DNA from 4 places in the Afifella aestuarii genome. Region 3 is predicted to be linked to each of the others. Evidence: riboswitches for the same ligand, from Rfam matches in the RefSeq annotation. Region 3 holds a riboswitch; each other region holds the start of a gene.
What was found. A riboswitch is a leader RNA that binds a small molecule or an ion and turns the genes downstream of it on or off. The one in region 3 is predicted to bind cobalamin.
Positions count from the first base shown of each region.

Region 1 (4,195 bases), on a different contig from region 3:
GAGGTCAGGGCATTGAAAAGCTGGGCCCCGGCCACGCCGGCAAGGATCACCTGACCGGTCGATGTTCCCGCAAAGCCACCGGCGGCCCGCGCCAAAGCGATGACGAGCGCAAACGCCACGAGGGCGCCGACGAAAGCGCCGGCCGAGAGCGACACGAGACCGCCGCCGATGCCGGCGATGGTAACAGCCACAGCTCCGGTCGATGCGCCGGCAGAGATCCCCAAAATGTAAGGGTCAGCGAGCACATTGCGCAGCAGGGTCTGAAGCACCAGCCCCGACACGGCCAAGCCTGCGCCACAGCAGGCCGCGACGATTGCCCGGCTGAAGCGGTAATTCCAGACGATGCCCTGGTCGATCGGATCGACAGGATAGCTTCCCCCGAACACCTTCATGGCAAGCACCTGCCCGACCGTTTCCAACGGGATGCGTGTCTCTCCGATCGCAGCCCCGAGGATCAGAGCGGCCCCCAGAATTGCGAGTTTCGACGACAGCGATGTCAGAAAACCCGGCCAGCGGCCGGGTCGTTGAATGGCCATGTCCGGGCTCTGCTATTTCAGCTTGGGAAGTTCATCGGCGAGCATCTCGAGTGCCGAGATGTTGCGGATGGAGGGATCCATGGAATGGGCATCCATGACAAGAATCCGCCCCGCCTTGACGGCGTCCATTTCCTTGGCGACCGGATCCGTCTTGAGGAATTCGAGCTTCTTTTCGACGTCGTCGGCAGGAAAGCGGCGGCGGGTCATCTCGGCGACGACGATGATGTCGGGATTGGCCTTGGCGATCGTCTCCCAGCCAACGGTCGGCCATTCCTCGTCGCTTTGCACGACGTTGCGAACGCCGAGCTTTTCCATCATCCAGCCCGGAACGCCCTTGCGCCCGGCGACATAGGGATCGACGTCCATTTCGGCAGACGAAAACCAGAAGACCGCGGAAACGTCGTCCGCCTTCGCCTCTTTCGCTTTCTCCACGGCAACGGCTTCGCGCTCCGCAAGATCGCTGATGAGTGCCTCGCCCTCCGCCGTGACGTCGTGGATCTCCGCAAGTTCGCGGATCGCACGATAGAGGGCGTCGGTGCTGTACATCTCGAGCCTGGTGCCATCGACGCCAGCGGAATTGTCTTTCACGCAATCGGTCGGAAGGATGTAGGTCGGGATGCCGACGTCATGGAACTGCTCGCGGGTCCCGACAATTCCCTGCGGCCCGATATGCCACTCATAGGAAACCGCAACGAGGTCCGGCTTCTTGGCAACGACGCTTTCGAAACTTGGGTCGTTGTCCGCGAGCCGATCGATGCCGCTGTTGAGTTCGGCAAACTCCGGCAGCACATCGCTGAACCAGACTGAGGTCCCGACGACCTTGTCGCCAAGGCCGAGCGAGTAGAGAATCTCAGTCGCAGACTGGCCGACCGAGACATCGCGCTCAGGCGCAGCCTCGAACGTGATGGTTTGTCCACAATTGTCGATGCTCAGCGGGTAGCTGGTTTCGTTCGCATGCGCGGCGTCGATGAGCGAAAGACTGGCCAGTGCTGCAAGGCCGATCGCGGCGTTTCGGTGCATTGTGTCTGCTATCCTGGTTCCGAGAGAGAACCGCGGGGGCAGGCGGAATGGATTGCCCGAAAAGAGACTCGCGCATTGTCGTCGACGACAAGATTGTCATCTCGATCCTTCCCCCGACATCCCCGCCGGGTCTGGTTGCATGATGACGGCAGGTCTCTTGACTTGCGGGTCTCTGCTTCCCCGAGCCTTCCCAGGCGTTAGACGGTCTCCGTCGCACGCCCAGTGGCATCGTTCGGGGTCGCTCTCCGCTCACAATTGCGGGGGCAGTCACGGATTTGGCGCCTACTGGCTACACCGCACCGTATTCCCTTTTCACCCAGCGAAGTCTTCGTTTCGCTGGAAACCATCGACAGAGATAAAGGCTGGATGGTGTCGGAGTGTCAAGCCGGGTGCACGCCACATTCCGTCCCGGTTGCGCAGGCTCAAACAAGCCGGCGCGCCACGCCCGCGATCGCTCAGACACGCATCCTTCGGACTTCGGTCAGGTGGAGCCAAACGCCCCGCGTTCGCGGCCCCGCCCGATTCGCTTATGCTTGGCTGAGCAACCTGCGAAGTTCGATTTTGAGCACCTTGCCGTAATTGTTCTTCGGAAGCTCATCCAGAAAGACATAGTCCTTCGGGCGCTTGAAGCGGGCGATTTCCTCGCGGCAGAGCGCATCGAGTTCTTCGACATTCGGCGTGTTCTCCGGCGCGACGACGAAGGCGACGACGTCCTCACCCCATTCGGGGCTCGGCCGGCCGACGACAGACACTTCCTGAACGGCGGGATGCCGCAAGAGCACCTCTTCGACCTCGCGCGGATAGATGTTGGTGCCGCCGGAGATGATGACGTCTTTGGAGCGATCCATCAGCGTCAGGAAACCGTCCTCATCCATCACACCGACATCGCCAGTCCAGAGCCAGCCGTCGCGCAGAGTTTCCGCACTCGCCTTCTCGTTTTGCCAGTAGCCGGCCATGACGCTCGGACCGCGAACCAAAATCTCACCGCTCTCGCCAGGGGCGAGCGTATGACCATCGCCGTCCGCCACCCGCACATCGACGCAGGATTGCGCGGTGCCGACGGAGCCGAGGCGTTCGTTCCAGCGCGGATGGCTCCTGTCGGCCACGAGATCGCGAGAGAGGGCCGTGATCGTCATCGGGCTTTCGCCCTGACCGTAGATCTGCACGAAGCGCGGTCCGAAAAGGGAAACCGCCTCTTCGATATCGGCGACGTACATCGGCCCGCCACCATAGACGATGGTCCGGATCCCCTCGCCGTCATAGCCGGTCGTCTTCGCGTGCTGGACGAGACGGCGGACCATGGTCGGCGCGGCGAACAAGGACAGACTGCCGACCGAACCGGCTAGCGAAACGATTTCCGTCGCATCAAATCCACCTGATTTTGGAACGACATGGCGGGCACCGCGGAGAACGTACATGAAGTTGTAGAGCCCCGCCCCATGCGACATCGGCGCGGCATAGAGCGCGGCATCCTCGGTGTGCACCTCGTCGACATCGACAAAATAGGCAAAGCTCATCGCCTGCAGATTGGCGACCGAGAGCATGACGCCTTTCGGATTGCCGGTCGTGCCGGAGGTGTAGAAAAGCCAGGCGAGCGCATCCGACGACATCGCATGTGGCGCGGCAAGCGGTTCGGCGGCAAGGAGCTCCTGGTACGCCGCGCCAGGCGCCGTGACCAGACGCACGCCCTCATCGAGCCGCTGCGCCAGCACCTCGTCTCCCTCAGAAATGAAGACGAGACCCGCTCCTGAATCCTTGACGATGTAGGCCGCCTCGCGCGGATGGAGCTTGTGGTTGATCGGCACGGCGGCCGCGCCGGCCCACCATACCCCATACATGATCTCCAGATACTCGGTCGAATTGGCCATGAAGATCGCGACCCGGTCTCCCGGTGAAACGCCATGCACCTCTTTGAGCGCGCGCCCGAGCCGTGCGGCCCGTTCGGCAAACTCTCCGTAGGTCGCCACAAGTTCATCACCACGCAAAAGCGCCGGTGCTTCGGGCATGCGCCGCGCCGTGCGAAGAAGCCAGTCCGCGAGGTTCATGGGTCAGACCTCCAAAGGCTCGAGGATCGAAACGTAACTGGCAACGGCGCCTCCACCCATGTTGAAGCAGAGGCCGAGTTTCGGATCGGCGAGCTGCATGTCCGCCGCTTCCCCAGTGAGCTGACGGGCGGCCATGACGTGCATGGAAACGCCCGTCGCGCCAACGGGATGGCCCTTGGCCTTCAGGCCGCCCGAACGGTTGATCGGCAGCCTGCCGTCCTTGTGCGTGACGCCGTCCGTAACGAGGGCACCCGCCTCGCCGGGGCGCGCCAGCCCCATCGCCTCCATCGTCATCAGCTCGGCTATGGTGAAGCAGTCATGCACCTCCGCGAAGGAGATGTCGTCGACGGAGACTGCGGCGGCCGCATAAGCCTGCCGAAACGCTTCGGCCGGCCCTTCGAGCCGCGTCAGATCCTTGGCTGAAAGCGGTAGATAGTCGTTCACCTGCACGCGGGCGCGGAAGCTGACGGCCTTCTTGAACTCGCCGGCGCGGTCGGCACGGCAGACGACGATCGCCGCCGCGCCGTCGGAGACGAGCGAGCAATCCGTCTTCTTCAGCGGCTCCGCGATCATCGGGTTCTTTTCGGAAACCTC
Region 1 is NZ_SAUF01000005.1:812,530-816,724, forward strand. It holds gene EO094_RS17920 (FecCD family ABC transporter permease) at 1-536, opposite strand, end outside; gene EO094_RS17925 (ABC transporter substrate-binding protein) at 549-1,556, opposite strand; cobalamin riboswitch at 1,687-1,919, opposite strand; gene EO094_RS17930 (class I adenylate-forming enzyme family protein) at 2,084-3,601, opposite strand; gene EO094_RS17935 (thiolase domain-containing protein) at 3,605-4,195, opposite strand, start outside.
Region 1: it holds a riboswitch for cobalamin, as region 3 does, so the genes downstream of both, EO094_RS17925 (ABC transporter substrate-binding protein) here and EO094_RS10570 (TonB-dependent receptor plug domain-containing protein) in region 3, are expected to answer to the same signal.

Region 2 (4,195 bases), on a different contig from region 3:
TCACGGAAGCGGCAGAAATGCTGCGCCTGTCGGAGCTTCTCCAGCGCAAGCCGCGGCAATTGTCCGGCGGACAGCGCCAGCGTGTCGCCATCGGTCGTGCGATCGTGCGCGATCCGAAGGTCTTCCTGTTCGACGAGCCTTTGTCCAACCTCGACGCAGCTCTGCGCGCCCAGATGCGCATCGAGATCGCGCGCCTGCATCGCGACATGGACGCCACGATGATCTACGTCACGCACGATCAGACCGAGGCGATGACGCTCGCCGACCGCATCGTGGTGTTGAACGAGGGGCGCATCGAGCAGGTGGGCACGCCGCTCGAACTCTATGGCAAGCCGAAGACCCGTTTCGTGGCGAGCTTCATCGGCAGCCCGCAGATGAACTTCCTGCCGGTGCGCGTCGCCGGAGCATCGGAGGGAAGTCCTTGCCTCAAGCTCCCGAACGGGGTCGAAATGGCTTTTCCGGAAGCGCCGGCGGCGGCGATCGATCGGGACGATGTCGTGCTCGGCATCCGTCCGCATGAGATCAAGTTCAGCCGCGAGAAGACCGAAGGTATTGCGGCCGAGATCGTCGTCGTCGAGACTTTCGGCAACCACACGCTTCTCTATGCCAATATCGGCGAGGATGATCTCGTGACCGTCGAGACGGCTGGGATCAGCGATGTGACGACGGGCGAGCGCGTTTGGCTGAGCTTCGATCCCGCCCATTGCCATTTCTTCGACGGGGATGGTCAGGCTCTATAGTTCGGGCCGAGGCTTTGACGGCATCGGCCACCTCCGTGCTCGAAGGGGTGTCCGGAGGAGGCGACCCAGAGGAGGTTGCTGGAGGGGACACGGGCAGTCCGCCTCTGTTGCAAAAATCCTGTACTGAAAGGCGCTATTCGTCCCGTGGGGTGATGCCTCTGAGGCCAGACGAAGAGGGTGTCGAGACCTGGCAACATGTGGCATTATGGCCGGATCGGGGCGCGGGCGCCTGTAGAAATCGTCATACATCGAAGTATTACCCTCCAATTCCGATGTAAATATTACGAATATTGGAGCTTCGAATGGCCGTTTTATGGCAAAAAGCAACCTGCACGCGCTAAAAATAAACCGAAAATAGAATTTTCTCCTATTGCCGGTGGGTAACGAAAGCGTTAGCGGCCTTGCCGACTTGACATATGCCTCTCTTAGCGCCAGTAAAAGCCCGTTACCGGTTTCCGAGCGCGAGAGTGCAAGGATGAAAAGGGAATACGGTGAGGCCTACCAAAAAGGGGCCGAAACCGTAGCTGCCCCCGCAACTGTGAGCGGAGAGCAGGGCTGGGAGTGCCACTGGCGCGAAAGTGCTGGGAAGGTAGCCCTTGCTTGGTGCCGCGAGCCAGGAGACCTGCCGGTGATGTGCGTCGGGCTGTGTGGGCTGTCGGCGTACAACGAGGGATGTCGGGGTCTGCATCCAGCGACGAAAATCACGGCGGGCAGCGCTTGCGCTTGCTTGTCATCTTTCGGCGTTGGGCAGGTCGGTCATCTTGATGGAAGAGCATTTCCCAACTCATAAGTGGCGGATCCAGGACTTCGTCGACGTCCCGACGTTGCAGAGGATCCAGGACACGTTTGCCAAGGCCATGGATATGGCGGCGGTGACAGTTGGTCGCGACGGGGTTCCCGTCACCAAAACAAGCAATTTCCAGCCTGTGTGTCGTTTGATGCGTTCCACCCCCGAAGGGTTGCGGCGCTGTCATGCATGCGATGCCTGCGGGGGCCTCGCCGCCTACCGGTCTGGCCGGCCGGCAACCTATGTCTGCCATGCCGGGCTCGTCGACGTCGCCGCGCCGATCATCATCGAGGACGAATATCTCGGCTGCCTCTTGTGCGGCCAGGTGATGCTCGAAAGTGAACGCGAGCGCACGATCCAGAACGTGCTCGACCGAAACGGTTCAATTGGCATTGCTCCGGCTGAACTCGAGGAAGCCGTCTATGCCATGCCGGCGGCCGATCGAGATCGCCTCGATTCCGCTGTCGAGATGCTGATGCTGGCGGCGAGCCACATCATCGAGATTGGCAAGACGAACCTGATCCAGGCGCGCCTCCTCAAAGAGGTGAAAGCCAAGGCGGCCACGGAAAAGGCGCTGCAGGATGCGCAGTTGCGGGCGTTGCAGGCGCGCGTCAATCCGCATTTCCTGTTCAATTCCTTGACGCTCATTGGCTACACGGCTTTCGAGGAGAAGGCGGTGAAGACCGAGGAGGTCGCTTATATGCTGAGCGACATCCTCCGCTACAGCCTGCGCAATCTCGCCACTTCGGTACCGCTCAGCGAAGAATTCGACATGATCGAACGCTGCTTGCGCCTCCACCAGCTTCGCTTCGGCGACCACCTGAGCATCGAAGTCGATCTCGACGAAAGCCTGCGCAATTGGCCGGTCCCGTGCATGGTTCTGCAGCCGCTTGCCGAGAACGCTATCGTGCATGGGGTGGAAGCGCTCTCGCGGCCGGTGCGTGTGCGCGTTTCGGCCCGGAGGGTAGGCGATCGCGGCTTGATCGAGGTTTATGACAACGGCGCGGGGATGAGTGAGGCTCAGGTCGCCGCGCTCAACAACGATCGTTGTGTCTTGCAGCAGGCGGAGCGCAGCCGCGCGGCTCTCGGACTGCAGAGCGTTATCACCCGGCTCGACAGCGAGTACGGCAACGACTTCGATCTAAAAGTAACAAGCAGATTGAATGAGGGAACCCGAATTGAGCTTTCCTGGCCACTCGGCGACTATGCGCAGCTCGAAAATGCTTGAGCTCGCACGCACTGAGCGTTTTGCGTCCATGTTTCAAGGCGCTTTTCAGCAGGAGTCCTCGGTTCGGCCCGGCCTTTTGGTGGCCGACGACACGCCCATCATTCGCTCGACGGTCAGCCGCGTCGTGGCGGCGGAGGCGCTCGACTTCGCCAATGTCTGGGAGGCCAAGAACGGCTCCGAGGCGGTGGAGCTGGCGCGGCGCGAGCATCCTGAGCTTATTCTGATCGACATCAAGATGCCTGGCGTGGACGGGTTGGAAGCGGCGGCGATCATCAAGGCCGAGCTGCCGCGCACGCGGCTCATCTTCCTCACGGCTTATGATGAATTTGCCTATGTGCAACGCGCTCTCAAGATCGGTGCGCTCGACTATCTTCTGAAGCCGATCCGTCCGGCGAAGCTTGGCGAATTGTTGCGGAAGCTCCACGGTGAGATCTGCACGGAATTGAGTGCGTCCTCGTCCGCCTCCGATGCGGAGATCGCGCGGGACGTGACGTCGGCTGCCACGCCCTGTGCGCCGGAGAGAGATCCGGTCAAGCGTGCGATCGCCTTCATTTCCGAAAACTATGCCGATGAAAACATGTCGCTCTCGGCTGTCGCCAATGTCGCGCATCTCAGCCCGTCGCACCTTGCGCACCGTTTTCGCGAATGTGTCGGCATCAGCTACAAGCAGTTTCTCACCGAGAAGCGCATCGAGGCGGCCAAGGATCTGCTCTTGACGACCGACACGACCAACGAAGCGGTCGCCGAGCAGGTCGGCTATGCCAACGTCACCAATTTCTATCGCCTGTTCCAGCGTGAGACAGGCATGACGCCGGCGCAGTTCCGCCGAAGCGAGAAGGAGCCGGTGCCGGACGCGCAATGATCTTCGCGCCGCCTATTTCTGGGGCGGCGCGCCTGTTTTGTCTTCACGATCATGCATGGCGATGCCAATCGGCGTCACGAACATCGGGTGAGACGGCAGCTTCGTCGGGATTCCGGTCATCTCGGCCACGATGTCGGCCATGCCGGGCATCCCGCTGGTGCCGCCCACCAGATGGATGGTCTTGACGTCGTACGGGGCGATGTGGCGGGCGACGATGCTACCGACCTTCTGCATAACCGGTCTGACCAGCGGATAAAGTGAACGGGCCCTTTTTGGGTCCTTTTTGATGTCTTCCGCCTCCTCGAAAGAAACGCCGAGAGCGCCTGAAAGCACCAGCGTGAACTGGGTCCCGCCAGTCGCCTCGTCGGCCGTATAGACGACTTCGCCATCCTTGAAGATCGCAACGCCCGTCGTGCCGCCGCCGACGTCGACCACCGCCCCGTCCTTGATCTGCAGGAGGGCATTGGCCGCTGTCGGTTCATCGACGAAATGCTCGCATTCGAGCCCTGCACCGATGACGACATTCTGCGTTGCCTTCACCTCCGCCGGCGCAACGCCAGGAGGGTAGGAGGTCGCCG
Region 2 is NZ_SAUF01000005.1:86,364-90,558, forward strand. It holds gene EO094_RS14630 (ABC transporter ATP-binding protein) at 1-740, shown strand, start outside; cobalamin riboswitch at 1,173-1,384, shown strand; gene EO094_RS14635 (PocR ligand-binding domain-containing protein) at 1,505-2,755, shown strand; gene EO094_RS14640 (response regulator transcription factor) at 2,748-3,617, shown strand; gene eutJ (ethanolamine utilization protein EutJ) at 3,630-4,195, opposite strand, start outside.
Region 2: it holds a riboswitch for cobalamin, as region 3 does, so the genes downstream of both, EO094_RS14635 (PocR ligand-binding domain-containing protein) here and EO094_RS10570 (TonB-dependent receptor plug domain-containing protein) in region 3, are expected to answer to the same signal.

Region 3 (4,195 bases):
CACACAGATTGATCGAGACGATGTGCTGCGGCCTCGCCGCCGCCGGAGGAGCATCGGCGACGGCGAGGACCGCAACGGCTGCCAGACAATACGTGAGCCAAGGCCCAGGCATTAGAATGTCAGCCGAACTCCGGCATAGGCGCTGACGCCTTCCCGGTCATAACCCCACTGATCATAGGCCTTTTCGTCGAGGAGGTTCTCCACGCGCCCGTAGATCTGGGTGTTGTCGGTGATGTCGTAGGAGGCGGCGACATCTACGAGCGTGTAGGGATCGAGGGTGAGCGTCTCGCGGTTCACGTAAAGGGCGTCGGTCCACACCCAGTCCTTCTGCTCGCCGTTGTAATCGACCGACACGTTGACGTTGGCGCGGCCCTGAAGGAAGGCGTAATTGACGACGAGACTGGCGACGTTCTGCGGCCGGCGGATCAATTCGTCGCCGGTCGGGTCCTCGCCGTCCGTATAGGTGTAGGAGCCTGTCACCGTCAGATTGTCGATCGGCTCCACCGTCAGGGCGACTTCCACGCCATCGATCTTGGATTCTCCCGGCTGGTTGATCGAGGACTGGCCCGAGCCGGTGATGAGGTCGGAGATCTCCTGATTGAAATAGGTGACGTCGAGCGAGGCGCGGTTCGCCCAGAAGGCCTGCGTGACGCCGACGTCGAAACCCTTCGCCTCTTCCGGCTCGAGATCCGGATTGCCGCGATAGGTGTTGGTGTAGCCGTAGAGTTCGAAGAGCGTCGGGTTCTTCACGCCGGTGCCGTAGGAGGCGTGGAGCTTGGTGCCGGTCTGGCGGAAATTGTAGGCGCCGGTCAGCCGGTAGGTGGTGGCATCCTCGAAGACGTCGTTCAGGTCGTGGCGGAGGCCCGCCGTCAGCGACAGGTCCTCAAACAGGCTCAGCTGATACTGGCCGATGAAACCCGTCGAGGTGATGGAACGATCGAAGGACGACCAGGCGCTGTCGGAGACGGCGCTGTCTTCACCCCGCTCGACCCCAAAGGTGAGCGTATGCCCGGCATTGGCGATGGCGGGCGTATCGAACATGAAGGTCGAGCGGTAATCGAACTGCAGCCGCTCGCCTTCGTAAGTGCTGGTCACCGTGGTCGGGTCGAGATCGCGATAATCGCGGTTCTGATCGGTATAGGAGATGCCGGCGAGCTGTTCCCAATGACCGTCGAGGAGCGTCACCTTCGCCTGGGCGCGGGTGAAAAGCTGGTCGCCCTTCATGTCCTGATTGGAATCGAGCGGGCCGGTATGGCCGACGGAGGGCAGAAACCCTTCCGAATCGAGATCGGTGCGCAGGCGCGTGTAGCGTGCAACGCCTGAAAGGTTCAGCCAGTCGGTGACGTCGACGCCGCCCTTGGCGAAGAGGGTGCCGTTTTCGTAGCCGTCGTCTTCCCTGTTGCCGAGGCGTTCATCGGCGACCGAGACGCCGTCGGTGCGTACGCCGGAGGCGCCGGCGAGAAAATCGTAATTGGCGCCGGCCGTGCCAATGGTGGCGTTGCCGCTCAGCGTCTTGTGCGAACCGGCTTCGAGGCGGCCCGTCAGATGCGTGCCGGGTTCGGCGCGCCGGGTAATGATGTTGACGACGCCGCCGATCGCATCGGAGCCGTAGAGCGCGCTCTGCGGCCCGCGCAGCACCTCGATGCGCTCTATGTTGTCCGCAAGAAGATGCGCGAAATCGAATTCCGAACCGCGCGCCGGGTCGTTGACGGGGATGCCGTCGACGAAGATCTTGGTCTGGTTGCCTTCAGAGCCGCGGATCCGAAGCTGCGTGAACTGGCCGCGTGGGCCGGCCGCGTTGACGATCACACCCGGCACCTGGCGCAGTGCTTCCGTCGCGTCGTGGATGTTCTGCTGTTTCAGCTCCTCGCCGGTGATGACGGTCACGGCGCTGCCGACCTCCGTGAGCGGCGTCGCCGTCAGGTTCGCCGTGACGGAGAGTTCGGGGAGTTCGATGACGTCATCGTCCTGCGCGGCGGCCGGAGAGATGCCGGCGGCGACGAAAAAGCCGGCACAAACGGCGACGAAGCGTTGCGGCGGAACGCCTTCACGCGAGGGGCGGGAGAAAAACACGGGACGACCTCAAGGGCGGCGCACGGCCGGTTGGCACATCACCGCGATCGAGGACGCTTCATGGGCGCGTGCGCATGAAGTCTACCCCATCGGCACACCCCGACCGACGTGACCGCGCGTGACCACGGTTGACGGCAGGTCTCCTGACTTGCGGGTCATGATCGCGTCGCCGCCTTCCCGGTACCCTCGGGGCCAGTGGCATTGTGACGAGCGATTCACCGCTCACAGTTGCGGGGACAGTCGCGGATTTGAGCATCGCCCGCACCGCGTTCCCTTTTGAGCCTCCAAAGAGGCACCGTCGAAAGGACGGGACCACGATCGCGACCGTCGCGTCAAGATGAATCGCAGGCGCATGGGCTTGATTGGAAGTCGCTTTCGCTTTTGGCGGCGGCGGATGAAGCTTGCCGATGGCGCCCAGCGGCGCGGCCTCCTGCGAGAATGGATGGCTCTGGGAGAGGGGCAAAAGGCCGCAGAGGCGGGGCGCACACGGGGCCTTCGCCGGGTTTCGTGGGGCTTCCCATAGGTCGGGCGGATAGATTGGGCCTCAGAGGTTGCGCCTGAGCGATCGGCAGAAAGTCCGCCTTGACGGTGTGCGCTGCGGTGCGCTTGAGGCGGGAAGGTGCTCAGGCCCTGCGCCCCTTGGGCGAGGTTTGCGCGCCTTCTGCGGCGCCGGCGAGGCAGGGCAGCTTAAGCGCTTGGGATGGGGAGGTCTCGACATGGTCATCGCAGCAGAACATTTGCGTGCTGAAACGGCGGGGAGCGCGCAATGAACGCGCCGGAGAAAAGCCCGGAGAACGTGTTGGGGCGTCCCGCCAACGGCTTTACCCGACTGATCGACTTCGTCTTTCCCGGCGACGCCAATCACCATGGCACGCTCTTCGGCGGCATCGGCCTTGCGCATATGGACAAGGTCGCCTTCCTCGTCGCCTCGCGTTACGCGCATGTCGACTTCGTCACCGCGTCCTGCGAGCGCATCGATTTTCACGTCCCAGCGCATGTCGGGGAAATCGTCGAGCTGACGGGAAAGGTCGTTCGCGTCGGCCGCCGTTCGCTCGGCGTCGAGGTCGATCTCTTCGCCGAGGCGCCGCTGTCCGGCGAACGGCGCCTGTCGACGCGGGGCATCTTCAATATGGTGGCTGCTGATACGCTGGAGCGATATGGCGGCGCGCTGCCACCCCTGTCGGACGAACCCGAGATGCCGGTGTCTGAAAGCGGCTCCTGCGAAATCGTCTTTCCCGATCAGACGAGCCATTACGGCAGCCTCTATGGCGGCCACGTCCTTGCCGCGATGGGCAAATCCGCGTTCGTCGCAGCGACCCGACATTGCCGAAAAATCGTCGTCATGGCCGCCTCGCAACGCGTCGATTTCATGGATCAGGTCGTCGCCGGCGAGATGATCGAGCTCAACCCCTCGATCGTGGCGACCGGGCGCTCCTCGATGACCGTCGAGGTGACGATGATTGCCGAGGCGCTCCTGTCGGAAAACCGCCGGCTGTGCGGCAAGGGGACGTTCGTGATGGTCGCCGTCGACGAGGCCCACCGCCCGGTTGCGATCGCCTGAGCGCTTTTTGGGATTTAATGGGGGGCCGTCGGTCGGATGAAGCGAGGCGGGCGCGAGCCTCAGTCGTTTCACGGCGCCCGATCCACGAGCGCACCCTGCCGTCAATAGGCGACCACGAGGGGGATTCTCGTTCTTCAGCCCGCGATCCGGGCGCAGATCTGGCGCTGCGGTCCTGGGCCTTTCGGGGCGCGGCGGGTCCGCATCACTTGGCGAGGCCTTTCATCCGCCCCCAATGCGATCGGTTGACGGCAAACGGTTGCGGGCTCGTTTTTCGATCGGGTCGCGGCTATTCCTGGGCCATAGTGTCGGACAGACGGCGCCAATGGCGGGCGGTATGGAACGGATCACCATCACTCTCGAAGAAGACCTCCTCAAGGAGATCGACGCTTTGAGCGAAGAGCGCGGCTATCAAAGCCGCTCCGAGGCGTTGCGCGACATGGCCCGCGAGGTTCTGGCGCGCGAGGCGACCGAATCGGGAGAGCCACTCGGCAACGACCAGCTCTGCTACGGCTCACTCACCTATGTGTACGATCACGCGATCCGCGACCTGCCGAACCGGCT
Region 3 is NZ_SAUF01000002.1:458,922-463,116, forward strand. It holds gene EO094_RS10565 (ABC transporter substrate-binding protein) at 1-112, opposite strand, end outside; gene EO094_RS10570 (TonB-dependent receptor plug domain-containing protein) at 112-2,073, opposite strand; cobalamin riboswitch at 2,190-2,388, opposite strand; gene EO094_RS10575 (acyl-CoA thioesterase) at 2,840-3,634, shown strand; gene nikR (nickel-responsive transcriptional regulator NikR) at 3,969-4,195, shown strand, end outside.

Region 4 (4,195 bases), on a different contig from region 3:
AAGCGCTTCCACCGGCGCCGTCTGACCCGATTGCACGAGGGCGCGGTAGAAGACGATTGCCGCAGTCGGCCCCTCGCCCTCAAGCTTCCGTCCGCCCTCGTAGACGCCGAAAGCCGGCACGTTCTTCGGTGGCGAAGGCGCCTCGTCATACCCGAGAAGATGGCCCGAGAACCGCAACGCGTTTTCGAAATTCTCCGCCCCTCCCTCGACCAGATAGGACCAGAGAAGCCGCGTTTCGTCGGCGCCGAGCGTGCCCTCGGCCGCAAGGTCGCCGTCCCATTTGGTATCGCCCGGCATCAGCGCCACTTTGGCGCCTGAGCCGCGCGCGATCCGCAGCGTCTCCTCGACGCCGTAGCGCCAATAGCCGACGCCGCCGAGAAGCCGAACGACGATCAGCTTCGCCTCGGCCAGCACTTTCTCGACATAGAGATCGACCGAATAGGGATGCGCGAGCGACATCCAATTGGCGAGTCGAATGGCCGGAAAATCATCCGGCAGTCGGCTCGCCGCCGCTGCCAACCCGGCAATCTCGGTGTCGGCTGCGGAAAGGATGACGATGTCGCCCGGGCTCTGATCGAGATCAACCGCTTCGGAGGCCGCGTCGAGCCCCCGAATCTGGCCCTTGAAGATATGCAATTCAGCCTCCGAGGGCCTCCGTGACGGCTGCCCGATCGACATCGGACAGGCCGATCACCACGAGCTTCGGCTCGCCCGACGATTCACCGTTGCCGCGGTCGAACCAGCTCTCCAGCCTCTGACCCACGGCCTGGACGACCAGCGGCACCTTTTTGCCGTCGATCGCAAGGCGACCCTTGATGCGCAGAACGCCAGGCATGGCGAGCGCCTTGGTGATGCGTGCTTCGGCCTCGGCCTTGTCCGACGCGGTCACGGCGATGCTGAAGGAATCGAAATCGTCGTGCTCGTGCTCCTCGCCTTCCATCTCATGGTGCGAAAGCCGGGTCTCGCTGTCGTCCTCCGCCCCGGCCCCAACACCCAGGAGGACCTCCGGCGGCACGATGCCGTGTGTGGCACGGATGAGCGACGCAGCGACGCGCTTGTCCTCTCCGACGCGCTTTTCCACGCGCAGCATGCCCGCTTCATCAACGAGATCGCTCTTTGACAGGATGATGAGATCGGCACAGCGCAGCTGATCCTCGAACAATTCCTCGATCGGATCGTCATGGTCGAGCGACTGGTCGGCTTCGCGTTGCGCGACGAGCTTCGCTTCGTCGCTCGCCATACGCCCGGCCGCGACGGCCTCGGCATCGACGACGGTCACCACCCCGTCAACGGTCACCCGGTCGCGGACCGCAGGCCAGGCGAAGGCTTTGACGAGCGGCTGCGGAAGAGCGAGCCCCGAGGTCTCGATGACGATGTGATCGAGCGCCTGGCCGCGTGCGAGGAGCCCCTCCATCGCCGGCAAAAAGTCGTCCGCCACCGTGCAGCAGATGCAGCCGTTGGAGAGCTCGACGATATCCTCCTCACCGCAGGCGGGGCTGCCGCAATCGGATAGAAGCCCGCCATCGAAGCCCGTATCGCCGAACTCGTTGACGATGAGGGCAATTTTTCTGCCGTTCGCGTTTTCGAGGATGTGGCGGATGATCGTCGTCTTTCCGGCTCCAAGGAAGCCGGTGATGATCGTCGCGGGAATGCGTTCCGAAGGGTTTGTCATAAAGGAAGCTGTCCTTTCAGTGCCAGAGGCAGTCCGGCCGCCATGAAGACGACCAGCTCCGCCGAGCGGGCGATTTCCTGGTTGAGACGGCCCTGCGCATCGCGGAAGCGACGAGCCAGGGCGTTGTCGGGGACTATGCCGAGGCCGAGCTCGTTGGAGACGAGGACGACGGGGCCTTTCGCCGCGGCAAGGGCTGCGCAGAGGTCGCGCGTACGCACGGCAATGTCCTCTTCGGCGAACAAAATGTTGGAAAGCCAGAGTGTGAGGCAGTCGACGAGCAGGGCGCGCTCCGGCGCGGCCTCCCGGGCGAGGACGTCCGCAAGCGCGACCGGCTCCTCGACGGTGCGCCATGCCGGTCCGCGCCGGGCCTGATGTGCGGCGATACGCTCACCCATCTCCGCATCGTTGTCCGCGGGAGGACACGTCGCGACGTAGACGGGGTTGAGCCCGCTTTCCTCCACGAGGCGTTCCGCATAGGCGCTTTTTCCCGAGCGGGCGCCGCCCAAAACGAGTGCCGTGGTTATCATGAGGATTTCGCGGAGCGTTTCCGCGCCAGGGGCAAGGCAGACGACGCGAGCGGTCGGATGCTTACCGTCCAGCCGGTCGCAACAAAGGCCGCATGACCCACGGCCATGCCTTGAACGTGAGGAAACATGACTGCCTCAATGGCAGCGCGGCAAAGATGCGTTTTCTGAAAGATCAGGCGGCAGACACCGCCCGCGTATGGAAGCGAAACCGCTTTGCACGGTGCGCAGATCGTTGGCGATCAATGCGGCGCACCCGGCTCGAGCCCTGGATGGAATCGCCGACGGAAATGTTCCGGAACTTTGCATGCTATCCCCTTTGCCGTCCCTCCGACGGCGTTCGAGTTGCCCTGGTCCGGCAGGTCTCCTGGCTTGCGGGTCTCCGCCCCATCTGCGCCTTCCCGTTGCCGGTGGCTTATGCAGGGGGGCTCGCCGCGTACAGTTGCGGGGGCAGCTGCGGATGAGGGATCCCGATCTGGGTCATCCCTGCCGCATTCCCTTTTGATCCCCAGGTGCTGTGCACCATTCGGGAACCGGAACCATTTCAAAGACTAAACGGAATCGGAAGACTGTCGCAAGCGCGATTCCGCCGATCGCTCCGTTTCGCTCAAGCGGGTCTCGCCCGGCGAAACGAACGGTGTTTGCGAATCGATTTTTCCGGCAACGGGTCCCTTCCCGCGGCCATTTCCTGCGGGCGCGGCCACGTCGAATCGCCGCGCCACGCTCGGATAGCGCGTGTAGATCCACACGGTGAACCGCCGCCGCCAACGCCGCACCGCGGGAATATCGATCGACAACACGATCAGCCCGAGCGGCAGCATCCACAGGCCGAGCACCGGCAGGAAGGCGAAGAGACCGCCGAGAACCAGCAGAATCCCTATACCGACACGCAGAAGCGGGCTGTGCGGCAGAGGCATCTGCCGGCCAAAAAGATGGAGGCGCGAGCGCCGCTTCCTGTCGTTCTTTACCACTTCAGCTTCCTGCCTGTTTTGCATGCGTCAAAAATGGGCTGCGAAAGGATGCTTGCAATGCCCGATGAGTTTGGTATATCGCGCCCCAATTCCCCGGTAGCTCAGTTGGTAGAGCAAGCGGCTGTTAACCGCTGGGTCGCTGGTTCGAGTCCGGCCCGGGGAGCCACCTTCCTTCTCTTCTCATCCCACGATCCCGTCGAAACCGTGTCTTCACGGTGGGTGCCAAAAACTGTGAGCACCCGGAACGGTCTGGCCAGGGCAACGTCGCCTGGCCATTCACACGCCGCTCCCGCTTCTATCGACACGAACAGAATCGAAAACGATCGCCGTTCGACCTCGAAGGCGGGGTTCACGAAGAGATTCGCAGCGCGCCCAGCTCCGCGCAGAATCAGGCGTCTCCACGCCGCAGCGGATGTGCAGAACATGATCGAACGCAGAAATATTCGCGACGACCTCTCACCCGCCCTCGATATTGAGTCGAAAGCAACTTGATTGTTATCATATGTATCGGCGCACGATATCATGCCGAGATGAAGTATCTTCATTTCGATTAGTTTTTCTGGACACAATATATAAGCTGGAATAAAGGGGTGGCTGATATTCTACATTGAGATACGCCCTCCCCCGATGCAATGACAGACTCCCCAGACCTCTCCAGCGACGAAGAGGCGTCCGCAGGACACGTTTTCCGTATCGCCGTCGGTGACGCTCTCGTCGTGATTCTCACTTTCCTCGTGATGTTCATGGGCGTCGGCCAGCTCAGCGCTGAAGCTGGCCTTAACGCCGTGCAGACCGCATTGATGACCAGCCTCACGGTCGCCGCGCCCGCTCAGGCTGCCGCCATGCAGATCCTGACGAGCGAGGGCGCAACCGCCGGGGCCTGGGCCGCGGCCGTTGTCGCCGTCATCATCGTCAATCTCCGCTTCATCGTCATGGTCGCCTCGGTCCTGGCGCGCTTGCCGGAGACGACATTCTGGCGCGCTTTGGGCGGCGTCGGGCTGATTTCGGCAAGCTCCTTCGCCGTCATC
Region 4 is NZ_SAUF01000005.1:769,929-774,123, forward strand. It holds gene cobN (cobaltochelatase subunit CobN) at 1-636, opposite strand, end outside; gene cobW (cobalamin biosynthesis protein CobW) at 638-1,672, opposite strand; gene cobU (bifunctional adenosylcobinamide kinase/adenosylcobinamide-phosphate guanylyltransferase) at 1,669-2,199, opposite strand; cobalamin riboswitch at 2,537-2,749, opposite strand; gene EO094_RS18980 (hypothetical protein) at 2,748-3,167, opposite strand; tRNA gene EO094_RS17705 (tRNA-Asn) at 3,258-3,333, shown strand; gene EO094_RS17710 (AzlC family ABC transporter permease) at 3,800-4,195, shown strand, end outside.
Region 4: it holds a riboswitch for cobalamin, as region 3 does, so the genes downstream of both, cobU (bifunctional adenosylcobinamide kinase/adenosylcobinamide-phosphate guanylyltransferase) here and EO094_RS10570 (TonB-dependent receptor plug domain-containing protein) in region 3, are expected to answer to the same signal.